Regions from separate parts of the Rhizobium sp. BG4 genome, predicted to be linked through region 1. Evidence: riboswitches for the same ligand, from Rfam matches in the RefSeq annotation. Region 1 holds a riboswitch; each other region holds the start of a gene.
What was found. A riboswitch is a leader RNA that binds a small molecule or an ion and turns the genes downstream of it on or off. The one in region 1 is predicted to bind cobalamin.
Positions count from the first base shown of each region.

Region 2: another riboswitch for cobalamin. It lies ahead of bluB (5,6-dimethylbenzimidazole synthase); the one in region 1 lies ahead of cobU (bifunctional adenosylcobinamide kinase/adenosylcobinamide-phosphate guanylyltransferase).
Region 3: another riboswitch for cobalamin. It lies ahead of nrdH (glutaredoxin-like protein NrdH); the one in region 1 lies ahead of cobU (bifunctional adenosylcobinamide kinase/adenosylcobinamide-phosphate guanylyltransferase).

Region 1 covers NZ_CP044125.1:3,608,270-3,615,048, reverse strand. Annotated here, with positions in the region: partial or broken gene cobN (cobaltochelatase subunit CobN) at 1-1,198, opposite strand, end outside; gene cobW (cobalamin biosynthesis protein CobW) at 1,202-2,251, opposite strand; gene cobU (bifunctional adenosylcobinamide kinase/adenosylcobinamide-phosphate guanylyltransferase) at 2,256-2,768, opposite strand; cobalamin riboswitch at 3,062-3,455, opposite strand; gene F2982_RS18085 (chloride channel protein) at 3,678-5,468, shown strand; gene F2982_RS18080 (cobyric acid synthase) at 5,465-6,779, opposite strand, start outside.
Region 2 covers NZ_CP044125.1:3,748,644-3,755,422, reverse strand. Annotated here, with positions in the region: gene F2982_RS18785 (NADP-dependent malic enzyme) at 1-1,082, shown strand, start outside; gene F2982_RS18780 (DUF2865 domain-containing protein) at 1,209-2,306, shown strand; gene bluB (5,6-dimethylbenzimidazole synthase) at 2,334-3,017, opposite strand; cobalamin riboswitch at 3,060-3,241, opposite strand; gene F2982_RS18770 (PD40 domain-containing protein) at 3,259-4,089, opposite strand; gene F2982_RS18765 (NYN domain-containing protein) at 4,120-4,833, opposite strand; gene F2982_RS18760 (NAD+ synthase) at 4,918-6,600, opposite strand.
Region 3 covers NZ_CP044126.1:1,326,263-1,333,041, reverse strand. Annotated here, with positions in the region: gene nrdF (class 1b ribonucleoside-diphosphate reductase subunit beta) at 1-250, opposite strand, end outside; gene nrdE (class 1b ribonucleoside-diphosphate reductase subunit alpha) at 421-2,580, opposite strand; gene nrdI (class Ib ribonucleoside-diphosphate reductase assembly flavoprotein NrdI) at 2,550-2,960, opposite strand; gene nrdH (glutaredoxin-like protein NrdH) at 2,973-3,194, opposite strand; cobalamin riboswitch at 3,448-3,672, opposite strand; gene F2982_RS26250 (MBL fold metallo-hydrolase) at 3,803-4,660, opposite strand; gene F2982_RS26245 (alpha/beta hydrolase) at 4,730-5,713, opposite strand; gene F2982_RS26240 (helix-turn-helix domain-containing protein) at 5,834-6,779, shown strand, end outside.

The sequences.
Region 1 (6,779 bases):
AGCACCCGGCCATCGACTTCGGGAAGCGCGACGTTCATGCCGAGATCGCGGGCCGAGAGACCTTGCGATGAACCGCTCCATGCCTCCTTCGAGGATGCCGAGAAGATCGCCTGCAGCACGACGGCGCCGCTGGCTTCGAGGATTGTCGGCTGGCGGTCGGCACCTGGCGCGGAGACCGCAAATCCTGTTGTGTTGACGACGATATCGGGCGCGGCGGCAGCAAAGACGCTTTCGAGAATGCCGGTGGAAACCGGGTCCTTGAGGCTGTAGGCAAAGACCGGGAGTGGCCGCAGGCCTTCGGTTGCCAGCGCCTCGATCATCGCTTCGATCGGCTTGGTTTCGCCGCTCTGGACGAGGGCTCGGTAGAAGCTGATGGCGGCGATGGGGGCTTCGGTCGAGAGTGGGTTACCCCCCTCTGTCCTGCCGGACATCTCCCCCACAAGGGGGGAGATTGGCTGGGCTCGACCGCTCGCTTCAACCTGCATTGTCTGGGAGGAAGCGCGCCGCGAGTCGATCTCCCCCTTGTGGGGGGCTCGCAGAGCAGGTCGAGACCCGTGGCTCGACCCCGGCCGCCTGGCAAGGCAGAGGGGGGTATCGCGGACAGCAGCCGATCCGAAAGCGCCCGCCACTCCTCGACACCAACAACACCCCGCCCCGGCCACCATATCCCCGCCTTCATCAACGGAGCAGCCGCACCCGGCTTCTCTCCACCGGCAACCATCGCCGCCGCATAATCCAGAAACCGCCGCGAATTCTCGTCGCCGCCTTCGATCAGATAGGACCAGAGCGCATTGAGATCATCGAGATCGACATTGGAGAATGGCGTCAGCCCGGCATCCGGCTTGGAATCTCCGGGCAGCACCGCAATCCGCGCGCCACTGAGGGCTGCGCAGGCATGCAGTGCCTCCAGAGCATAGTGAAAATAGCTCGCTCCCCCGAGCGCCCGGACGATAATCAGCTTTGCGTGCCGCGCCGTCCGCTCGACATAGGCATCGACGGACATCGGGTGTTTCAGGCTCATCAGGCTGGCGACGCGCAGCGTCAGCGGATTGCCGCCACCCTGCCCATGAGCGGCGGCGATTGCCGCAAGCTCCGTGTCCGCCGCAGAAAGGAACAGGATGTCGCCGGGTGACTGGCCGAGATCGGTCGCCTCGTCACCGTCGCTGATCGTTCCTTTCTGGGCGAGGAGTAGATGCATGGATCAGACCAGCGCCTCGATCGCCTTGCGCACGGCAGCTTCGTCCATATCGTGCAAGCCGATGACGACGAGGCGCGTGCCGCGGGTTTCGCCCGGTGCCCAGGCACGGTCGAAATACTGGTCGATGCGGCTGCCGACAGCCTGGATCTGCAGGCGCATCGGCTTGCCGGAGACATCGGCAAAGCCCTTCAGGCGCAGCACGTCATGCTCTGCGATCACGCCCTTCAGCTTCTCGATGAAACCGGCGGGATCGGCAAGCGTGCCGAGCTCGACGACGAAGCTGTCGAACTCGTCGTGGTCATGCGGCGTGCCGTCCTCGTGCTCCAGCTCGTGATGGGACTTGCGGTTGGCGATGTCTTCTTCCGTGCCGATGCCAAGGCCGAGCAGAACGCTTGCCGGGACATCGCCGTTCTTCGCTTCGATCAGCGCAGGTTTGCGTGAAATACGCGACGCAACCTCGTCGCGGACACGGATAATGCCGGCCGCATCGAGCAGGTCGGTCTTGTTGAGAACGATCAGATCGGCGCAGGTCAGCTGATCCTCGAACAGCTCCTCGATCGGGCTTTCGTGATCGAGGGATTCGTCCTCGACGCGGCGCGCCTCGACGGCATCATGGTCGTCGGCAAAGCGGCCGGCCGCGACTGCGGCGCTATCGACGACGGTGATGACGCCGTCGACGGTGACTTCGCTGCGGATGTCCGGCCAGTTGAAGGCGGCGACCAGCGGCTGCGGCAGCGCCAGACCCGAGGTCTCGATGACGATGTGGTCGGGGCGCTGATCGCGCTCCAGAAGCTTGGTCATCGTCGGAATGAAATCGTCGGCGACGGTGCAGCAGATGCAGCCATTGGTGAGCTCGATGATATCGTCCTCGGTGCAATTTTCAGCACCGCAGCCCTTCAGCACGTCGCCGTCCACGCCGAGATCGCCGAATTCGTTGATGATCAGCGCGATCTTCTTGCCGCCGGTATTGGAAAGCAGGTTGCGGATCATCGTCGTCTTGCCGGCCCCGAGGAAGCCGGTGATCACGGTTGCGGGGATCTTCTGCTGGTTCATTCGTTCAACCCTTCATCTTCAGCGGCAGGCCTGCCGCGATAAAATACACGTCCGCGGCGGAGGCCGCGATCATCTGGTGCAGCCGCCCGGCATGGTCGCGAAAATCCCGCGCCATCCGGTTTTCGGGAACGATCCCGAGGCCGACTTCATTGGAAACAAGAACGAGCCGCGCCTTCGCCTTCGGCAGCCAGGCCGCGAGCGCGGCACTTTCCGCCGCCACATCGCGCTCGTCCATCATCAGATTGGTAACCCAGAGCGTCAGGCAATCGACCAGGATCGCCCGCCCCTCGCCGTCGATTGCCGCAAGCCGCTCGGCAAGCTGCAGCGGCTCCTCATGCGTCTGCCACGACGGCCCGCGATCGGCCCGATGCTGCTCGATCCGCGCCCGCATCTCCTCGTCCCACGCCCGCCCTGTCGCCACATAGTGACGTTCGAGACCGGTGTCGGTGATGAGATTTTCAGCGAAGCGGGATTTGCCGGACCGGGCGCCGCCGAGGATGAAAGTCGCACTGCTCATGCGAAGGCCACCGTGCTGGGGCACATATCTCTCGGTCTTCCCTCATTCCTGTGCTTGCCACAGGAATCCAGCCACGGCGCGTCGGCGCCGTGAATGAATCGCAGCAACAAGGAAATGAGTCTCCCGTGCCCAAGGACTTGGGCACGCTGGATTCCTGTGACATCCCGTGGGCGCAGCCCTAAGGCCACAGGAATGGGGGAACCCCTCTGAGGCGCCGCATATAGCGACATGAAAATTCTCGTTTCAGCCATGACAACCTCCGTGCTGGCAGCGGGCGGGAATGCCCAAAGGGCTCTTCGCCCGGCACAGATGGCAGGTCTCCTGGCTCGCGGCTTCAGGCCCCGACAGGGACGGCCGAAAGGCCATCCCTGATCGTGCCAGCGGATCTTCCTCGCCTTCCCGGCTGCATTCTCGTGAAAAGGCGGACGATTCGTAGAATTAGAGGCGTCCTGCCCCGGCTGATCACGATGCATTTCCAGTGGCTTTTCCGATGCGCGTCAGCCATTGCCCTGCTGCGGAATGCAGCGATCAGGCAGCGGTGCCGATGCACCGGATGGAAGACCCTGACCGCTCTACAGTCGCGGGGTCGGCTGTGATGAAGGCGCCCGGCTTGGGTCCGCCCCGTCACATTCCCTTTTCATCCCGAGCGGCAACCGCCGCCCCGGAACCATCCGTAATTGAAAGCATCGTTAGGCGTGCGGCCATGCGAAGTCAATCGATGCCAGGGCAATCCAAACAGCCCGCTCTTAACCCGACTGAGTCTACCAAACAGATAGTCTATTAAATTCATTGACTTAAGTCGATATTTCGCTTGCGACCGCCTCGCTTTTGCGGCAATTGCTCGCGAAATCATGCGGCGCAAAAAGCGCGCTTCCTTGATCCTGCATTCCATCGCCTAGTTCTGTCATCATGCTCACGAAAACCGACATCGGCCGCCTGGCGCGGCGCCATCTCAAATTCGATATGGCGCGGCTGCGCGCCCTAGCGCGCCAGAATGAAATGGGCATGGTTTTCGCGGGCGGCGCTGTCGGCATCATCGCTGGTTGCGCGGTGACCGGCATGAGCCTGATCTCGCGCGAAATGCACAGCCTGATTTTCGGCATCAGCGATGTCGACCGCCTGAGCTCGTCCGAGATCGACAACAAGCTGCTCCTGCTCTTGGCGCCGATCTGCGGCGGCCTGCTTCTCGGCCTGCTGCTGTTCATCCTCAGCAGAACGCGCAAGAAGCCGATGGTCGACCCGATCGAGGCGAACGCGCTGCATGGCGGCCGCCTGTCGCTGACCGATAGCGTGATCGTCGCGATCCAGAACCTGATCTCCAACGGCTTCGGCGCCTCGGTCGGCCTCGAGGCCGGCTATACGCAGCTTGCGGCCGGTCTTGCCTCCAAGCTCGGCCTGAAGCTGCAGCTGCGCCGCGCCGATCTGCGCGTGCTGGTCGGCTGCGGCGCGGCCGGCGCCATCGCCGCCGCCTTCAACGCGCCGCTGACGGGCGCCTTCTACGCTTTCGAGCTGATCATCGGCACATACACGATCGTGTCGCTGACTCCCGTCGTCGTTTCCGCCCTGCTCTCGACGCTGATCGCCCGCCTGCTTGCCGGCAGCGACTTTACCATCGATGTCGGCCAATTCGGCAGCGTCGTTCCAGCCGACTACGTTCCGGCGATCCTGCTCGGCGGTTGCTGCGCGGGGGCCGGCATCCTGATCATGCAGGGCGTCTCCTTCATCGAGGAACTGGCGCGAAAGAGCTCGGTGCCGACCTATGCCCGCCCGGCGCTCGGCGGCATCGTCGTCGGCCTGCTGGCGATGATTTCGCCGCAAGTGCTCTCGGCAGGCCATGGCGCCCTGCATCTCAACCTGTCGCACCAGGTGGCGATCCCGGCGCTGATCGGCATTCTGCTGTTGAAATCCTTCGCCTCCGCCGTATCGATCGGCTCCGGCTTCAGGGGCGGCCTGTTCTTCGCCTCGCTGTTCATGGGCGCCCTGCTCGGCAAGCTCTTCGCCTATTCGGCGCCGTTCTTTGCACATGCGTCACTGACACCGGAGGTCTATGCCGTCGTCGGCATGAGTTCGCTCGCCGTCGCCATCATCGGCGGACCGTTGACGATGACCTTCCTGGCGCTCGAGATCACCGGCGACTTCCCGATCACCGCCCTGGTGCTCGCCGCTGTCATCACATCCTCGCTCGTCGTGCGCACCACCTTCGGCTACTCCTTCGCCACATGGCGCTTCCATCTGCGCGGCGAAAGCATTCGCAGCGCCCATGATGTCGGCTGGATCCGCAACCTGACGGTCGGCAAGCTGATGCGCGCCGACGTCAAGACCGCCAATGTCGCGACCTCCGTCGAGGAATTCAAAAAGACCTTCCCGGCCGGTTCGACGCAGCGCGTCATCCTCGTCGATGATACCGGGAAATATGCCGGCCTCGTCCTCGTTCCCGAAATCCATTCCAATCCGATCGATACGGATGACGAGGGCAAGGGCCTGGAGAGCTTCATCCGCTACAAGAACGACTTCCTGCAGCCGCAGATGAATGCCAAGCAGGCCGCCGCGATCTTCGACAAGACCGAGAGCGAAGCGCTGGCCGTGCTCAACAATCTGATCGAGCGCAAGGTCGTCGGACAGCTCAGCGAAAGCCATACGCTGCGCCGTTACACGGAAGAACTGGACCGCCGCCGCCGCGAGGTCTCTGGCGAAATCTAGCCGAGCAGCCGCTGCAGCCAGTCGCGGTCGAGATGACGCTCCAGCTCGGCCGCCACGGCATCCAGCGCCCTGTCGACGCTTTCGGCATAGCTTTTCCGTTCGCCTGCGAGACCGAAGCTTTCTAGCAGTCGCGAGCGGTAGGCATCGCTCGAAAACAGACCGTGCAGATAGGTGCCCATCACCCGGCCATCGGTGGAGATCGCACCGTCAGGTAAGCCGTCGATTTGGGCGGACGGGCGGTCGCAATCCGCGCCTTCCGTCACGCCCAGATGGATCTGATAGCCGGAAAGCGGCGTGCCATATTCGGCGGAGACCGCGCGGCTGTTGCGCACGACCTTTTCCGGCGCCATTACCGTCTCGACGTCGAGAAGGCTAAGCCCGTCCGTCTCAGCCGCACTGCCCTCGATGCCGAGTGGATCGTGAACCTTGCGCCCAAGCATCTGGTAGCCGCCGCAAATGCCGATCACCCGCCCGCCACGCCGCATATGGGCCGCGAGATCGCGGTCCCAGCCGGCTGCGCGGAAATCCGCGAGATCGCTGATCGTCGACTTCGAGCCCGGCAGAACGACGAGAGCGGCATCGTCAGGAAGACGGTCGCCGGCCTTTACGAAGACAAGCTCGACATCCTCTTCCGCGCGGAGCGGATCGAGATCATCGAAATTGGCAATCCGCGGCAGCACGGGTACGGCGACCTTCAGCGTCGCCGATCTTCCGCGCGCTAGCTTTTCGAGAACGACGGAATCTTCGGCCGGAAGACCACCAGCCGCCTTCAGCCACGGCACCACGCCGAAACACGGCCAGCCCGTATAGCGCCCGATCGCGGAGATCCCGTCATCGAAGAGCGAAACGTCACCGCGGAACTTGTTGATGATATAGCCAGAGATCATGCCGCGATCCCGCTCATCGAGGATCGCATGCGTTCCAACCAGCGAGGCGATGACCCCGCCGCGGTCGATATCGCCGACCAGCACGACCGGCACGACCGCCCGCGTGGCAAAGCCCATATTGGCAATATCGCCCGGCCGCAGATTGATCTCCGCCGGAGATCCCGCGCCCTCGACGATGACGAGATCGGCGCCTTCGGAAACCGTCGCGAAGCTAGAGAGAACATACTCGAGCAGCTGCGGTTTCAGGCGCTGGTAGTCGCGCCCCTTCGCCTGCCCCCAGACCTTGCCCTGCACGACGATCTGGCTGCCATTCTCCGATTGCGGCTTCAGCAGGATCGGATTCATGTGAACGGAGGACGGCGTGCGTGCGGCGAGCGACTGCAGCCACTGCGCCCGGCCGATCTCGCCGCCGTCATCGGCGACG
Region 2 (6,779 bases), 140 kb from region 1:
CTGCGGCCGAAAGCGGCGTCGCGCGCCGTCCGATCACCGATTTCGACGCCTATCTCGACCAGCTGAACCGCTTCGTCTTCCGCTCCGGCTTCGTCATGAAGCCGATCTTCACCGCCGCCAAGGCTGCCGAGAAAAAGCGGGTCATCTTCTCGGAAGGTGAAGACGAGCGCGTGCTGCGCGCCGCCCAGGTGCTGATCGAAGAAGGCATTGCCGAACCGATCCTGATCGGCCGTCCGCAGGTCATCGAGACCCGTCTGCAGCGCTACGGTCTGCGTATCCGTCCGCTCGCCGATTTCGCCGTCATCAACCCGGAAGACGATCCGCGCTTCCGCGAATATGTCGATCTCTATCTGTCGCTGGTCGGCCGCCGCGGCGTCATTCCGGAAGCGGCGCGCACCATCGTGCGTACCAACACCACCGTCATCGGTGCGCTGGCGCTTCGCCGCGGCGAGGCCGATGCGCTGATCTGCGGTCTTGAGGGACGCTACGAGAAGCATCTGCGCGACGTTCGCCAGATCATCGGCAAGCGCAAGGATGTCCGTGATTTCTCGGCGCTCAGCCTGCTGATCTCGCAGCGCGGCGCGACGTTCTTCACCGACACCTACGTGACGTTCAATCCGAGCGCCGAAGAAGTGGCGGAATCGGCGGTTCTTGCCGCCGAGGAAATCAAGCGCTTCGGCATCACGCCGCGCGCCGCCCTCGTCTCGCATTCCAACTTCGGCTCGCGCGAAAGCGAGAGCGCCACGAAGATGCGCGGCGCCCTGCAGCTGATCCGCGATGCAGCGCCTGATCTCGAAGTCGATGGCGAAATGCATGGCGAAAGCGCGATTGCCGATGAGATCCGCAAGCGCGTCATGCCATCCACGACATTGCACGGCGAAGCCAATCTTCTGGTCTTCCCGAACCTCGATGCGGCCAACATCACACTCGGCGTCGTCAAGTCGATGACCGACGGCCTACATGTCGGCCCGATCCTGCTCGGCACGGCGCTCCCGGCTCATATCCTGGCGCCTTCGGTCACCTCGCGCGGCGTCGTCAACATGGCGGCTCTGGCCGTCGTCGAGGCACAGCAGCCGGCGTGAATTTGCGGTCGATCGGAAAAATGCGTTAGAATTCCTTCGTTAGCTTGTTAACGGAAGGCAGCTAGACAGGATGGATGCGGCAAATGCCCTGCCGCTTCCGGTTTGACTATGCTGCGGGATGATACCGTGAAACGCCGAAGCCTGACCCTTGCCCTTTTCCTTGCGGCTGCCGCGCCCGCGGCGGCCCAAACGAGTGCGATCTGCGAGGATCTGCGCGGCCGTCTTGCCGACCTGCCGCAGGTGATCGGCAACGGCCCGGAAATCCGCCAATATGCAAGCGCCATAGCCGAGCAGAACCTTGAGCTTCGCAAGCTGCGCAACGACCTGCGCAGCAACGGCTGCACCGTCGACAGCATGGTCGTCATCGGCGGCGAGAATGCCGGCTACTGCAGCGACCTGCAGGAATCCGAAGCGCGGATGATCGACAACATCCACTACCTCCAGGACCGCCGCAACCAGCTGCGCGAATCCGGCGGCAGCGATATCAACGAACGCCGCCAGCTGATGGCCGCCCTCGACGACAACGGCTGCAACGACGATCCGGGCTATCAACCGGACGAGCGCGCCTATGAACCGGCGCCAAGCACTGAAGAACAGGCGATGCGCGGCGATACCTTCATCCCGCTCGGCAATGGCGAGGAAGGCAACACGCAATATGGCGTGCCGCGCGGCGAGATGATGTCGCATGTCAGCACCATGTGCGTGCGCACCTGCGACGGCGGCTTCTTCCCGATCAGCACCAACGCCACCTCGATCGATTTCAGCCGCGATGCCTCGACCTGCTCGAAAATGTGCCCCGGCATCGAGACCGAGCTTTTCTATCAGGACGTTTCGAACACCGACGCCGCCAACATGGTCTCGGCCGCAACGGGCGCCCGCTACGGCGCCATGCCGAACGCCTTCGCCTACAAGAACCGCGCTCCCGGCGAAAAGTCGTCCTGCACTTGCAATCTGACTGCCTATTACGAGCAGATGCGCAAAAACCAGACCGCCAGCGCGCCGCCGCCGAAGGGCTCGATCACGACGATCACCACCAAACCGCCGGCAACGGCGGCTCCTGCGCCCGCCGCGCCACAGGTGCAGGTCCCCGACCGGCCCTATGAGCCGCAAAATAGCAAGGTCCGCCAGGTCGGCCCGCAATTCCTCGCAGGCGACCAAGGCAGCATCGATCTGAAGAACCCGGCAACATCAGGCCCACAGCCGCAGCAGCAACAGCAGAACTAACCGGCATAGACTGAACGTCGACCGGTCCTAGCGGCGGCCCCAGCCATCGCGGAAGACCAGCTCCTCGAGCGGCAGCCGCTGCCGCCAGCCTTTGACGGCGAGTTCCGGCTCCCGGTAGAGCTCGTCGACATAGCCGACGCAGAGCCAGGCAACGATCTCGATATGCGCGGGCACGCCGAGGATCTCCTTGAGTTCGTTCTCATGGAAGATGCTGACCCAGCCGACGCCGACGCCTTCGGCCCGCGCTGCGAGCCACAGGTTCTGCACTGCGCAAACGGTCGAATAGCTGTCCATCCGCGGATTATGCGTACGCCCCAGCACCACCTCGCCGCTGCGCGTCGGATCGCAGGTGATGCAGAGGCCGAGCGGCGCCTTGAGGATGCCTTCGAGCTTCAGCGACCGGTAGGTCGCCTGCCGCTCGCCATCGAACATCCCGGCCGCCTCATGGTTGGCCCGATCGAACGCCTCCCACACCCGCCGCCTCACAGCGGCATCGTCGACGACGATGAAATTCCACGGCTGCATGAAGCCGACCGACGGCGCGTGATGCGCGGCCGAAAGCAGCCGCATCAGCACATCCTCGGGTACCGGATCCGGCAAAAACTGGTCGCGCACATCGCGCCTGGTCTTGATCGCCCGGTAGACGGCATCGCGCTCGTCACCGGAAAAAGCGGATGCGCGCTGCAGCGCATCCCCGCTCAAGGGTCGCATCGTCAAATCCCCAACAACGCAACCGACCCGCCGTCCGCGCGGGATCAGTCTATGATGCCAGGCCGGTCTTCTGACTTGGCGTCATCCGCCCGCCGCAGCCTTCCCGGGATCACCCAGTGGCATGATGCGGCAGGCGTCAGCCTTACAGCGTTGGGCACGTTCCGGTCTTCCACCGGATTCCCGATTCTCCCGCCATGGCGGGCACCTGACACGACCGTCATGCCCGCTTTTCAGCAGCCTATCAAGAGGCCGGGAAATAGCGCACATAGGCAAACTCATCACCATCCGGTGACCAGCAGGGAACATTGATCGTGCCCTGCCCGCCGAACAGTTCGAACAGCGTCGTCAGGTTGCCGCCATCCATGTCCATCAGCCGCAGCCTGACATGCAGGTCGCGCGGGTGATCGAAGACATCTGGATCGTAGGAGAGGATCAGCACCTTGTCGTTAGCAGGTGCCGGATGCGCAAACCAGTTGCCGTAATTGTCGTGGGTCACCTGCTCCAGCCCGGTACCGTCAGGATGGATGCGCCAGATCTGCATCAGCCCGGTGCGGCTGGAATTGAAATAGATCCACTGCCCGTCGAAGGAATAGTCCGGCCCGTCATTGCGCCCCTCGCCATGCGTCAACCGCCGCTCCGCGCCGCCATCGACCGCTATCGTGTAGATGTCGAAGATATCGTCGCGGATACCGCAATAGGCCAATTCCTTGCCGTCGGGCGACCAGCCGTGCCAGTAGGACGGAAGATTGGTGGTCACCTGCTTCGGCGCCCCGCCTTCCGCTGGAAGCGTATAGATGCAGGATTTGCCGTATTCCGTCTTATCGGAAATCACATACCGCTTTCCATCGGGCGAAATGCCGTGATCGTTGTTGCAGGCGGCGGCAAAGCCGGTGTCGACCTGCTTCAGCCCGCCCTCACCATCCGGTGACAAGCGGTAGAGCAACCCGTCGCCGTTCAGCAGCAGATAGCGCCCGTCAGGCGAAAAGTTCGGTGCCTCGATCAGCTGCTCCGTCTGGAAAACCACCCGGCTCTGGCCAGTGCGGATATTGTAGATCTCGACCGAACTGCGCATGCATGCCTCCCGCATTGTACGGCGGTCCGGCTATCCGCCGTTCCGCTTCATTCTGATTTGCATGCGGTTTGTGCCATGCATCTGTGTCTCGATAAAGTCGCATCGCTTCAAAAGCGAACTGAGGTTCGGAGCGCCGAAATGCTGCGCCTTGAAGTCGGGATAGACCTGCCGCAGCAGGGTGCCGAGCTCGGCGATATCGAGCCAGCCTTCCTCCCTCAGCTTGGCAGTCTGCAGCGCCTGCGCGATATAGGGCCGGATGCTGGGCGATGGCTGCAGCGCCACGACCTTGGCCAGAGCCGGAAGGTTCGCCGGCGCCTCTAGCAGACGCAGCTCGAAAAAATCGTCGAACGACTCGCGCAGCAGCCTGGAAGCATTCGGCGCACCAAGCCCAATCGCCTGCTTGCCGCGCATTCGGATACGCGTCGCCAGATGGCCGATGTCACGATCACTGCTGGCGATGCAGAAAAGATCGATTGCCGAAGCTCCTAGATATTCCATCGCATCGACGGCAAGCAGGATATCCGCGCCGTTCTTGCCCGACTGGGAGCTGACCGCCGTCTGTAGACTGAGCGCATGCTTTCCGGCGGCCGCGACCCACGGCTGCGCAGCCTCCCGCGTGAAGTCGCCATAGGCGCGCCGCTCGATCAGGCGCCCGTAGCCCGAGGCTATGTCGATGATCTCACCCGCCGAGCGCGCCGGCAGGTTTTCGGTATCGATGAAGACGGCGACTTTCGTATCACGCACGATCACGACCTCCCGCGTTTCTGACGATAGAAACGCGGGAGAATGCGGAAGTCAGCAGCTTTCGGTTGATCGGGTTAACGATCGCTAACTGCGATCCCTAAACCGGTTGGTAATCGGGTAGCGGCGATCACGGCCGAAATTCTTCTTGGTGATCTTCACGCCCGGCGCCGACTGGCGGCGCTTGTATTCGGCGAGGTAGAGCAGATGCTCGACGCGGTGGACGGTAGCGACGTCATGACCGCGCGCCACGATCTCGTCGACGCCCATTTCCTTCTCGACGAGGCATTCGAGGATGTCGTCGAGCACTGGATAAGGCGGCAGCGAATCCTGGTCCTTCTGGTCCGGGCGAAGCTCGGCGGAGGGTGCCTTGTCGATGATATTCTGCGGGATGACGACGCCCGATGGACCCAGCGCATCCGGCGGCACATGTGCGTTGCGCCAGCGCGAGATTGCATAGACCTGCATCTTGTAGAGGTCCTTGATCGGATTGAAGCCACCGTTCATGTCGCCGTAGAGCGTGGCGTAACCGACAGACATTTCCGACTTGTTGCCTGTCGTGACCACCATCGAGCCGAACTTGTTGGAGATCGCCATCAGGATGACGCCGCGGGCGCGGCTCTGCAGGTTCTCTTCGGTGATGCCGCTATCTGTGCCTTCGAAGAGGTCCGACAGCGCCGAAGTGAAGCCCTTCACCGGCTCCTCGATGGGCACGATATCGTAGCGGCAGCCGAGCGCCCTGGCGCAATCGGCGGCGTCCTTCAGCGAATCCTCCGATGTGTAGCGGTAGGGCAGCATGACGGTGCGCACCCGCTCCTCGCCGAGCGCATCGACGGCAATCGCCGCGCAGATCGCCGAGTCGATACCGCCCGAAAGGCCGAGCACCACATTCTTGAAGCCGTTCTTGTTGACGTAGTCGCGGAAGCCGAGCAGGCAGGCGCGGTAGTCGGCCTCTTCCTTCTCCGGAACATGCGACATCGGCCCTTCGCTGCAGCGCCAGCCGTTCTCGCCGCGCTTCCAGGTCGTGACCGCAAGCGCCGGCTCGAACTGGCTCATCTGGAAGGCTAGCGACTTGTCGCCGTTAAAGGCGAAGCTGGCGCCATCGAAGACCAGTTCGTCCTGGCCGCCGAGCTGGTTTGCGAAGATCAGCGGCAGGCCGGTCTCGATGACCTGGCGCAGCGCCACCTGGTGGCGCACGTCCACCTTGCCGCGATAATAGGGCGAGCCGTTCGGCACCAGCAGGATTTCAGCGCCGCTTTCGGCCAGTGTCTCGCAGACGCCGAGATCGTTCCAGATCTCCTCGCAGATCGGCACGCCGATCCTGACGCCACGGAAATTCACCGGCCCCGGCATCGAGCCTTCGTCGAAGACGCGCTTCTCGTCGAACTCGCCGTAATTCGGCAAGTCGATCTTGTCGCGTAGCACCAGGATCTTGCCGCCATCGATGACCGCAACCGAATTGTGCCGCCCGGTTTCGCCCTGGCGGGGGAAGCCGACGATGACGCCCGGGCCGCCATCGGCCGTATCGGCAGCAAGATCGTCGACCGCCTTCTGGCAGGCTTTCAGGAAGGCCGGCTTCAGCACCAGGTCTTCTGGCGGATAGCCCGAAATGAAGAGCTCCGTCAAAAGCAGAAGGTCCGCGCCCTGGCGTGCCGCATCGGCGCGTGCCTCGCGGGCTTTCGCAAGATTTCCTGCAACATCGCCTACGGTGGGGTTCAGCTGCGCGACGGCGATACGGAGCGTGTTCAAGGGAGCGTTTTCCTGTGTCATGTCATTTATTTAGCGCGCGCGTCCTCGCCCCGCAACGTGCTCCGCCATGAAAAGCGGCAGTGTCTGATACGCGGAAAATTCAAATCCCAGGGAAAAGCAAGGAAACATTAATGGTTCATCTAGCGTTCATGGCGGGCATGTGACAGTTCGATGAAGTTTTTATGACGCCGCGAAATCGG
Region 3 (6,779 bases), on a different replicon from region 1:
TCAGCTTCACCGAGCCGACGCCGTTCTGGATCGTGTCGAGCAGCGTCAGCCCGGTGAAGACGCGGATGGTCAGCTGCTGCTCCTCGGGCTTCAGCGTCGCCCAGGAGGGGATGTCGTTCGATAGCGGCACTTTTTCCGGAAGCCAGAAGTTGCCGGTGAGGCGGTTCCAGACCTCGAGATCCTTGTCGTCCTCGATGCGGTTCCAGTTGATGGCGCGGATGCGGCTGATTGGTTTTACGGCGATGTTCATAGTGTGCCCTTTGGAAGGAATTCATCTGTAGCCCCCTCATCCGCCTGCCGGCACCTTCTCCCCGAGGGGAGAAGGGATACCGCGGCGGCGTCTCGCTCAACATCCCCCTCTCCCCCGGGGAGAGGGCTAGGGTGAGGGGGCCGCTTGCTCAGAACATTAAAGCTGAGGGATCACAGCGTGCACGACACACACCCCTCCACCTGCGTGCCCTCCAGCGCCATCTGGCGAAGGCGGATGTAGTAGATGGTCTTGATGCCCTTCTTCCAGGCGTAGATCTGCGCCTTGTTGATGTCGCGGGTCGTCGCGGTATCCCGGAAGAACAGCGTCAGCGACAGGCCCTGGTCGACGTGCTGGGTAGCCGCCGCATAGGTGTCGATGATCTTCTCCGGCCCGATCTCGTAGGCATCCTGGTAGTAGTCGAGATTGTCGTTGGTCATGAAGGCGGCCGGGTAATAGACGCGGCCGATCTTGCCTTCCTTGCGGATCTCGATCTTCGAGACGATCGGGTGGATCGAGGAGGTCGAGTGGTTGATGTAAGAGATCGACCCCGTCGGCGGCACGGCCTGCAGGTTCTGGTTATAGAGACCACCAGACATGACCGCTTCCTTCAGCGCCAGCCAGTCTTCCTGCGTGGGGATTTCGATACCGGCATTTGTGAACAGGTCGGCAACCGTCTGTGTAGCCGGTTTCCATTCCTGCTCGGTGTATTTGTCGAAATATTCGCCGGACGCATATTTCGAATTCTCGAAACCCTTGAAGCTCTGGCCACGCTCGACCGCCAGCCGGTTCGACGCACGAATGGCGTGATAGGTCACCGTGTAGAAATACATGTTGGTGAAATCGACGCCCGCTTCGGAGCCGTAGTGGATCCGCTCGCGGGCGAGATAGCCATGCAGGTTCATCTGTCCGAGACCGATGGCGTGGCTTTCGTCATTGCCCTTCTCGATCGACGGGACCGAGGAGATATGGCTCATGTCGGAAACCGCCGTCAGCGCCCGGATCGACGTCTCGATCGTCTTGCCGAAATCGGCCGAATCCATCGCTGCCGCGATATTCAGAGAGCCGAGATTGCAGGAGATGTCCTTGCCCATATGCTTGTAGGACAGGTCGTCGTTATATTCGCTGGCCTCGCTGACCTGCAGGATCTCCGAGCAGAGATTGCTCATGGTGATGCGCCCGGCGATCGGGTTCGCCTTGTTCACCGTGTCCTCGAACATGATGTAGGGATAGCCGCTCTCGAACTGGATTTCGGCGATCACCTGGAAGAAGTCGCGTGCCTTGATCTTCTTCTTGCGGATGCGGCTGTCGGCCACCATCTCGCGATACTTTTCGCTGACCGAGATCTCGGTGAAGGGCACGCCGTAGACGCGTTCCACGTCATAGGGCGAGAACAGGTACATGTCCTCGTTGTTCTTGGCGAGCTCGAAGGTGATGTCGGGGATGACGACGCCGAGCGACAGCGTCTTGATGCGGATCTTCTCGTCGGCATTTTCGCGCTTGGTATCGAGGAAGCGCATGATATCGGGGTGATGCGCATTCAGATAGACCGCACCGGCCCCCTGCCGCGCGCCGAGCTGGTTGGCGTACGAGAATGCGTCTTCCAGGAGCTTCATCACCGGAATGATGCCCGACGACTGGTTCTCGATATGCTTGATCGGCGCACCGGCCTCGCGGATGTTGGTCAGCGACAGCGCCACGCCGCCGCCGCGCTTGGAAAGCTGCAGCGCCGAATTGATCGAGCGGCCGATCGATTCCATATTGTCCTCGACCCGCATCAGGAAGCAGGAGACGAGCTCGCCGCGCTGCTTCTTGCCGGCATTGAGGAAGGTCGGCGTCGCCGGCTGGAAGCGCCCGGAAATGATCTCGTCGACCATATCGCGGGCGAGCGCCTCGTTGCCGCGCGCCAGCGCCAGCGCCACCATGCAGATACGGTCTTCGTAGCGCTCCAGATAGCGCTTCCCGTCGAAGGTCTTCAGCGTGTAGCTGGTGTAGTATTTGAAGGCGCCGAGGAAGGTCGGAAACCGGAATTTCTTGGCATAGGCGTGATCGAAGAGATCGCGGACGAAATTGAACGAATACTGGTCAAGCACCTCCTGCTCGTAATAGCCCTCGGTCACCAGATAATCGAGCTTCTCCCGGAGGTTATGGAAGAAGACGGTGTTCTGGTTGACGTGCTGCAGGAAATATTGCTTGGCCGCCTGCCGGTCCTTGTCCAGCTGGATCTTCCCCTCGCCGTCATAGAGGTTCAGCATCGCGTTCAGCGCGTGATAATCCAACGCGGCATCAGCGGCCTGCGCCTTCAAGGGGCGCTCGAGAACTGCCGTGTCCAAAATCGTTCCAATCCGTGTTTGACATTGGCGACGTCGTCGGCCGTGCCGAGAAGCTCGAACCTGTAGAGGTACGGCACCTGGCATTTGCGCGAGATGATGTCGCCGGCGAGCCCGTAGGTCTCGCCGAAGTTGCTGTTGCCCGCAGCGATCACGCCGCGAAGGTTCGAACGGTTTGCCGCATCGTTCAAGAAACGGATCACCTGTTTGGGAACGGCCCCCTTGCCGCCCTCGCCGCTATAGGTCGGGACGACAAGCACATAGGGCGACCCTGCCTGCAGGGTCTCGCCGGTAATGGGGATGCGCTGCGCGGGAAGGCCGAGCTTCTCGACGAAACGATGGGTGTTCTCCGACCGGCTGGAAAAATAGACGATCTCGCCCATCGCGGCAGCCGATCAGGCGAGCGCGCTGATCATGTCAGGGCGGAAGCCCGCCCAATGCTGCTCGCCGGCGATGACGACGGGCACCTGGCGGTAGCCAAGACCCTGTACCAGCTCGTAGGCAGCGCTATCGGTGGAAACGTCGATGATCGTGTAGTCGATGCCCTGGCGGTCGAGGGCGCGGGTGGTCGCGGTGCATTGGACGCAGGCGGGCTTGCTGTAGACGGTGATGCTCATTGTGAAAACCTCGTGACTGGAAGGCATGGGATATCGCTCGGACATCCGCCGATGTCCGCGCTTGGGAAGATCGAAATGGAAGGCAGCCGTTGCCGATTGCCGGGCGTCAGCAGCCCGTCATTCGCGCCGGTATGATCTGAAACTCAAAGACATAAGACTTCACCCCGAAGTGGCTCATGCAGGACACACCGGAGGAAGCGAAGAGCCGCATCATGCGCTCACCTCATCGCTCGCCAGCCGGACACCCCGCCCGTGGACGTTTTTCGCTCAAGGCAGGTCTCCTGGCTTGCGGATCATCACATTCATCCCGGCCTTCCCGGGTCTTCATGACCCAGTGACCCGAAATGGGACAGATGCTCGCCGCTTACAGTTGCGGGGGCAGCTCCGGCATTGTCCCGCCTTGCAGCGGGTCTCACCGAATTCCCGTCTTAGCCCACGATCCCTACGAATCGCGAGAACCTCGAACACTAGATATAGTACGCGAGTCAAAATCAGCGTCAATAATTTGTTTGCCAACAGCACTGAGGAAAGTGGGGAAATCCGGCGAACATGGTGAATGGGGAGTAAACGCAGCCTTTGTATCAAGGCCGCCCACTCCCCTCCCGCGATCAATCCGCAGCCGAAAATCGATATGCGGTGCCCTGCCGCTCGGCATAGCCGACACCGGGATAGGCCCAGTGGTAGCCGAGCAGCTTGAGCTTCTCGCCGGCGGCGCGGTCGAGCACCATCTTGCGGTTTGCGAGCGCGATCTCCGGCTCGGTGTCGAAGCCGAAGTGCCAGTCCGGGTGCTCGAAGAAGACGACATTGCTGGTTGCCGCATCGCCGGTGATCAGCAGATTGTCGCGGCCGCGAAGCTCGAGCGAGATATGGCCGGGCGTATGCCCGCGCGTGCTGACCGCCTGCATGCCGGAGACGATCTCGTCGCCGGGCTTTACCAGCGTCAGGCGATCCCTGACGGCGTTCAGATCACGCTGGGCGCCACGGGCAAAGCCGTGAAGCGCTTCGGGCATGTGGATCTCGAAATCCTTGTCCGTCCAGAAGGCCCATTCCGCTTCGCTGACATAGTAGTCGGCATTCGGATAGAGCAGCGTTCCGTCGGAATTGACCGTGGCGCCGGAGTGATCGGGATGAACATGGGTGAAGATCACCTTGGTGATCGCTTCAGGGTCGATGCCGGCGGCCTTCAGATTTCCTACGAGGCGGCCCGCGGTATCCTGAAAGCGCGTGCCCGATCCGTTGTCGACGAGGATCAAATCCTTGCCGGACCGGATCAGCGGAATGTTGACCTGGAAAGGAGCGGCCGTCGCATCGCCGCCGATACGGCCGAGGATGGCGGGGCGATCCTCCGCCGGCGTATCCGGCAGAATGATCTGGTCCGGCAGCATGATGAAACCATCGCTGAAGACGGTTATGTCGAATGCACCATGTTCGAAGCTGTAGGGCTTGGTTTCGGTCATGCGGGTCATCTGAACATCCTCCGGTTTCGGTGTAAGGCAGGGCGGCGCCGGGATCGATGGCGCCGCCCGCGACAGGGGTTACGAACGGGCGAATTCGAGAAGATCAGCGTTCAGCTGATCCTTGTGGGTATCCGTCAGGCCATGCGGCGCACCGGGATAAACCTTGAGGATCGCGTGCGGGATGAGCGTCTTGGAAGTACGCCCGGCGGCATCGATCGGCACGATCTGGTCGTCGTCTCCATGCACGATCAGCGTCGGCACGTCGAACTTCTTCAGATCCTCGGTAAAATCGGTCTGCGAGAAGGCGACGACGCTGTCGTAGGTGTTCTTGTGGCCGCCCATCATGCCCTGCATCCAGAAGCTGTCGATCATGCCCTGCGAAGCCTTGGCACCCGGACGGTTGAAGCCGAAGAACGGGCCGCCGGCGATATCCTTGTAGAGCTGCGAACGATCCTTGAGGCTCGCTGCCTGGATGCCGTCGAAAACTTCCTTCGGCAGGCCGCCCGGGTTCTTGTCTGTTTTGACCATCAGCGGCGGCACGGCGGAGATGAGGCCGGCCTTGGCGACGCGGCCTGTGCCATGGCGCCCGATATAGCGGCTGATCTCGCCGCCGCCGGTCGAAAAGCCGATCAGGATGATCTCCTTGAGATCGAGCTGCCCGATGAGATCGGAGAGGTCATCGGCATAGTGGTCCATGTCGTTGCCGTCCCACGGCTGGCTGGACCGGCCGTGACCGCGGCGGTCATGGGTGATGACGCGGAAGCCGTTATTGGCGAGATGGAAGGCCTGCGCTTCCCAGCTGTCGGCCGAAAGCGGCCAGCCGTGGCTGAGGATGACCGTCTGGCCCTTGCCCCAGTCCTTGTAATAGATCTCGACGCCGTCGCGGGTGATGATCCTGCTGCCCATGGTCCGTGTTCCTTCGTTGCTCTGGTTGGCCTTCGTTTCGGCCTTGGCTGGGGTTGCGATGGTGGAAAGTGCGGTTGCCGTCGCTGCTGCGCCGAATGCGCCGGCCAGCATGTTTCTGCGGGAAATCATTGCGGTTGCTGCGGTTGCCTGTGCCATTGTCCTGTCCTCCGGTTGGTCTCTCAGATCTCGTCGCGTCCTGTCCGGTGCGCTGGTTGATTTGATAGACCCGCGGGCCTAGGCTCTCGACGGGCGAAGCTGACAACGATGGGGGCGGAATTGACAAAAGCGGCTTTGGACGCGCCGGTGGATATCGGCATCGTCATTTATCCGGGTGCCCTGATGTCGGCGATCTATGGTCTGACCGACATGTTCCAGGTGGCCGGCATGCAGGCGGCCGAGCACAGCGAGACCGCGCCGCAGGTGCGCGTCAGCCACTGGCACCTGCAGGAGGATGGTTCCGTCCGCAAGATGTTCGAAAGCCAGCCCGGCACCGGCGAGAAGCTGATGGCGCTGATCTTGCCGCCAACGCTGAACGACCTGCCGGTCGGCCGCCGCATGGGCGGCCTTCCCGGCTGGATCCGCGCCCGCCACGCCGAGGGTACGACGATTTGCTCGGTCTGCGGCGGCGCCTATCTGCTCGCAGAAACCGGGCTCGCCTCCGGCCGCACGATCACCACCCACTGGTCGCATCAGGAGCTAATCGCCAGTCGCTACGGCGATGTCGGCGTCAATACCGACAAGCTGATCATCGACGAGGGCGATATCATGACTGCCGGCGGCATGATGGCCTGGATCAATCTCGGGCTGAAACTCGTAGACCGGCTGATGGGCTCGAGCGTCATGCTGGCGACCGCGCGCTTCATGCTGGTTGATCCCGGCGCCCGCGAGCAGAGCTACTACGCCACCTTCTCGCCGAAGCTCGATCATGGCGACACCGTGATCCTGAAGATCCAGCACTGGCTACATGGGACGAACGTGAAAGGATTGACGCTGCTTGCCATGGCCGAGCGCGCCGGGCTTGGCGAGCGCACCTTCCTGCGCCGCTTCCAGAAGGCGACGGGCATCAATCCGACCGAATACTGCCAGCGCCTGCGGATCGCCAAGTCCCGCGAGTTGCTGGAGCGGTCGCATATGACGATCGAGCAGGTGGCCTGGCAAAGCGGCTACGAGGATCCGAAGACATACCGGAAGGTTTTCAGGAAGATTCTCGGCCTTTCGCCGG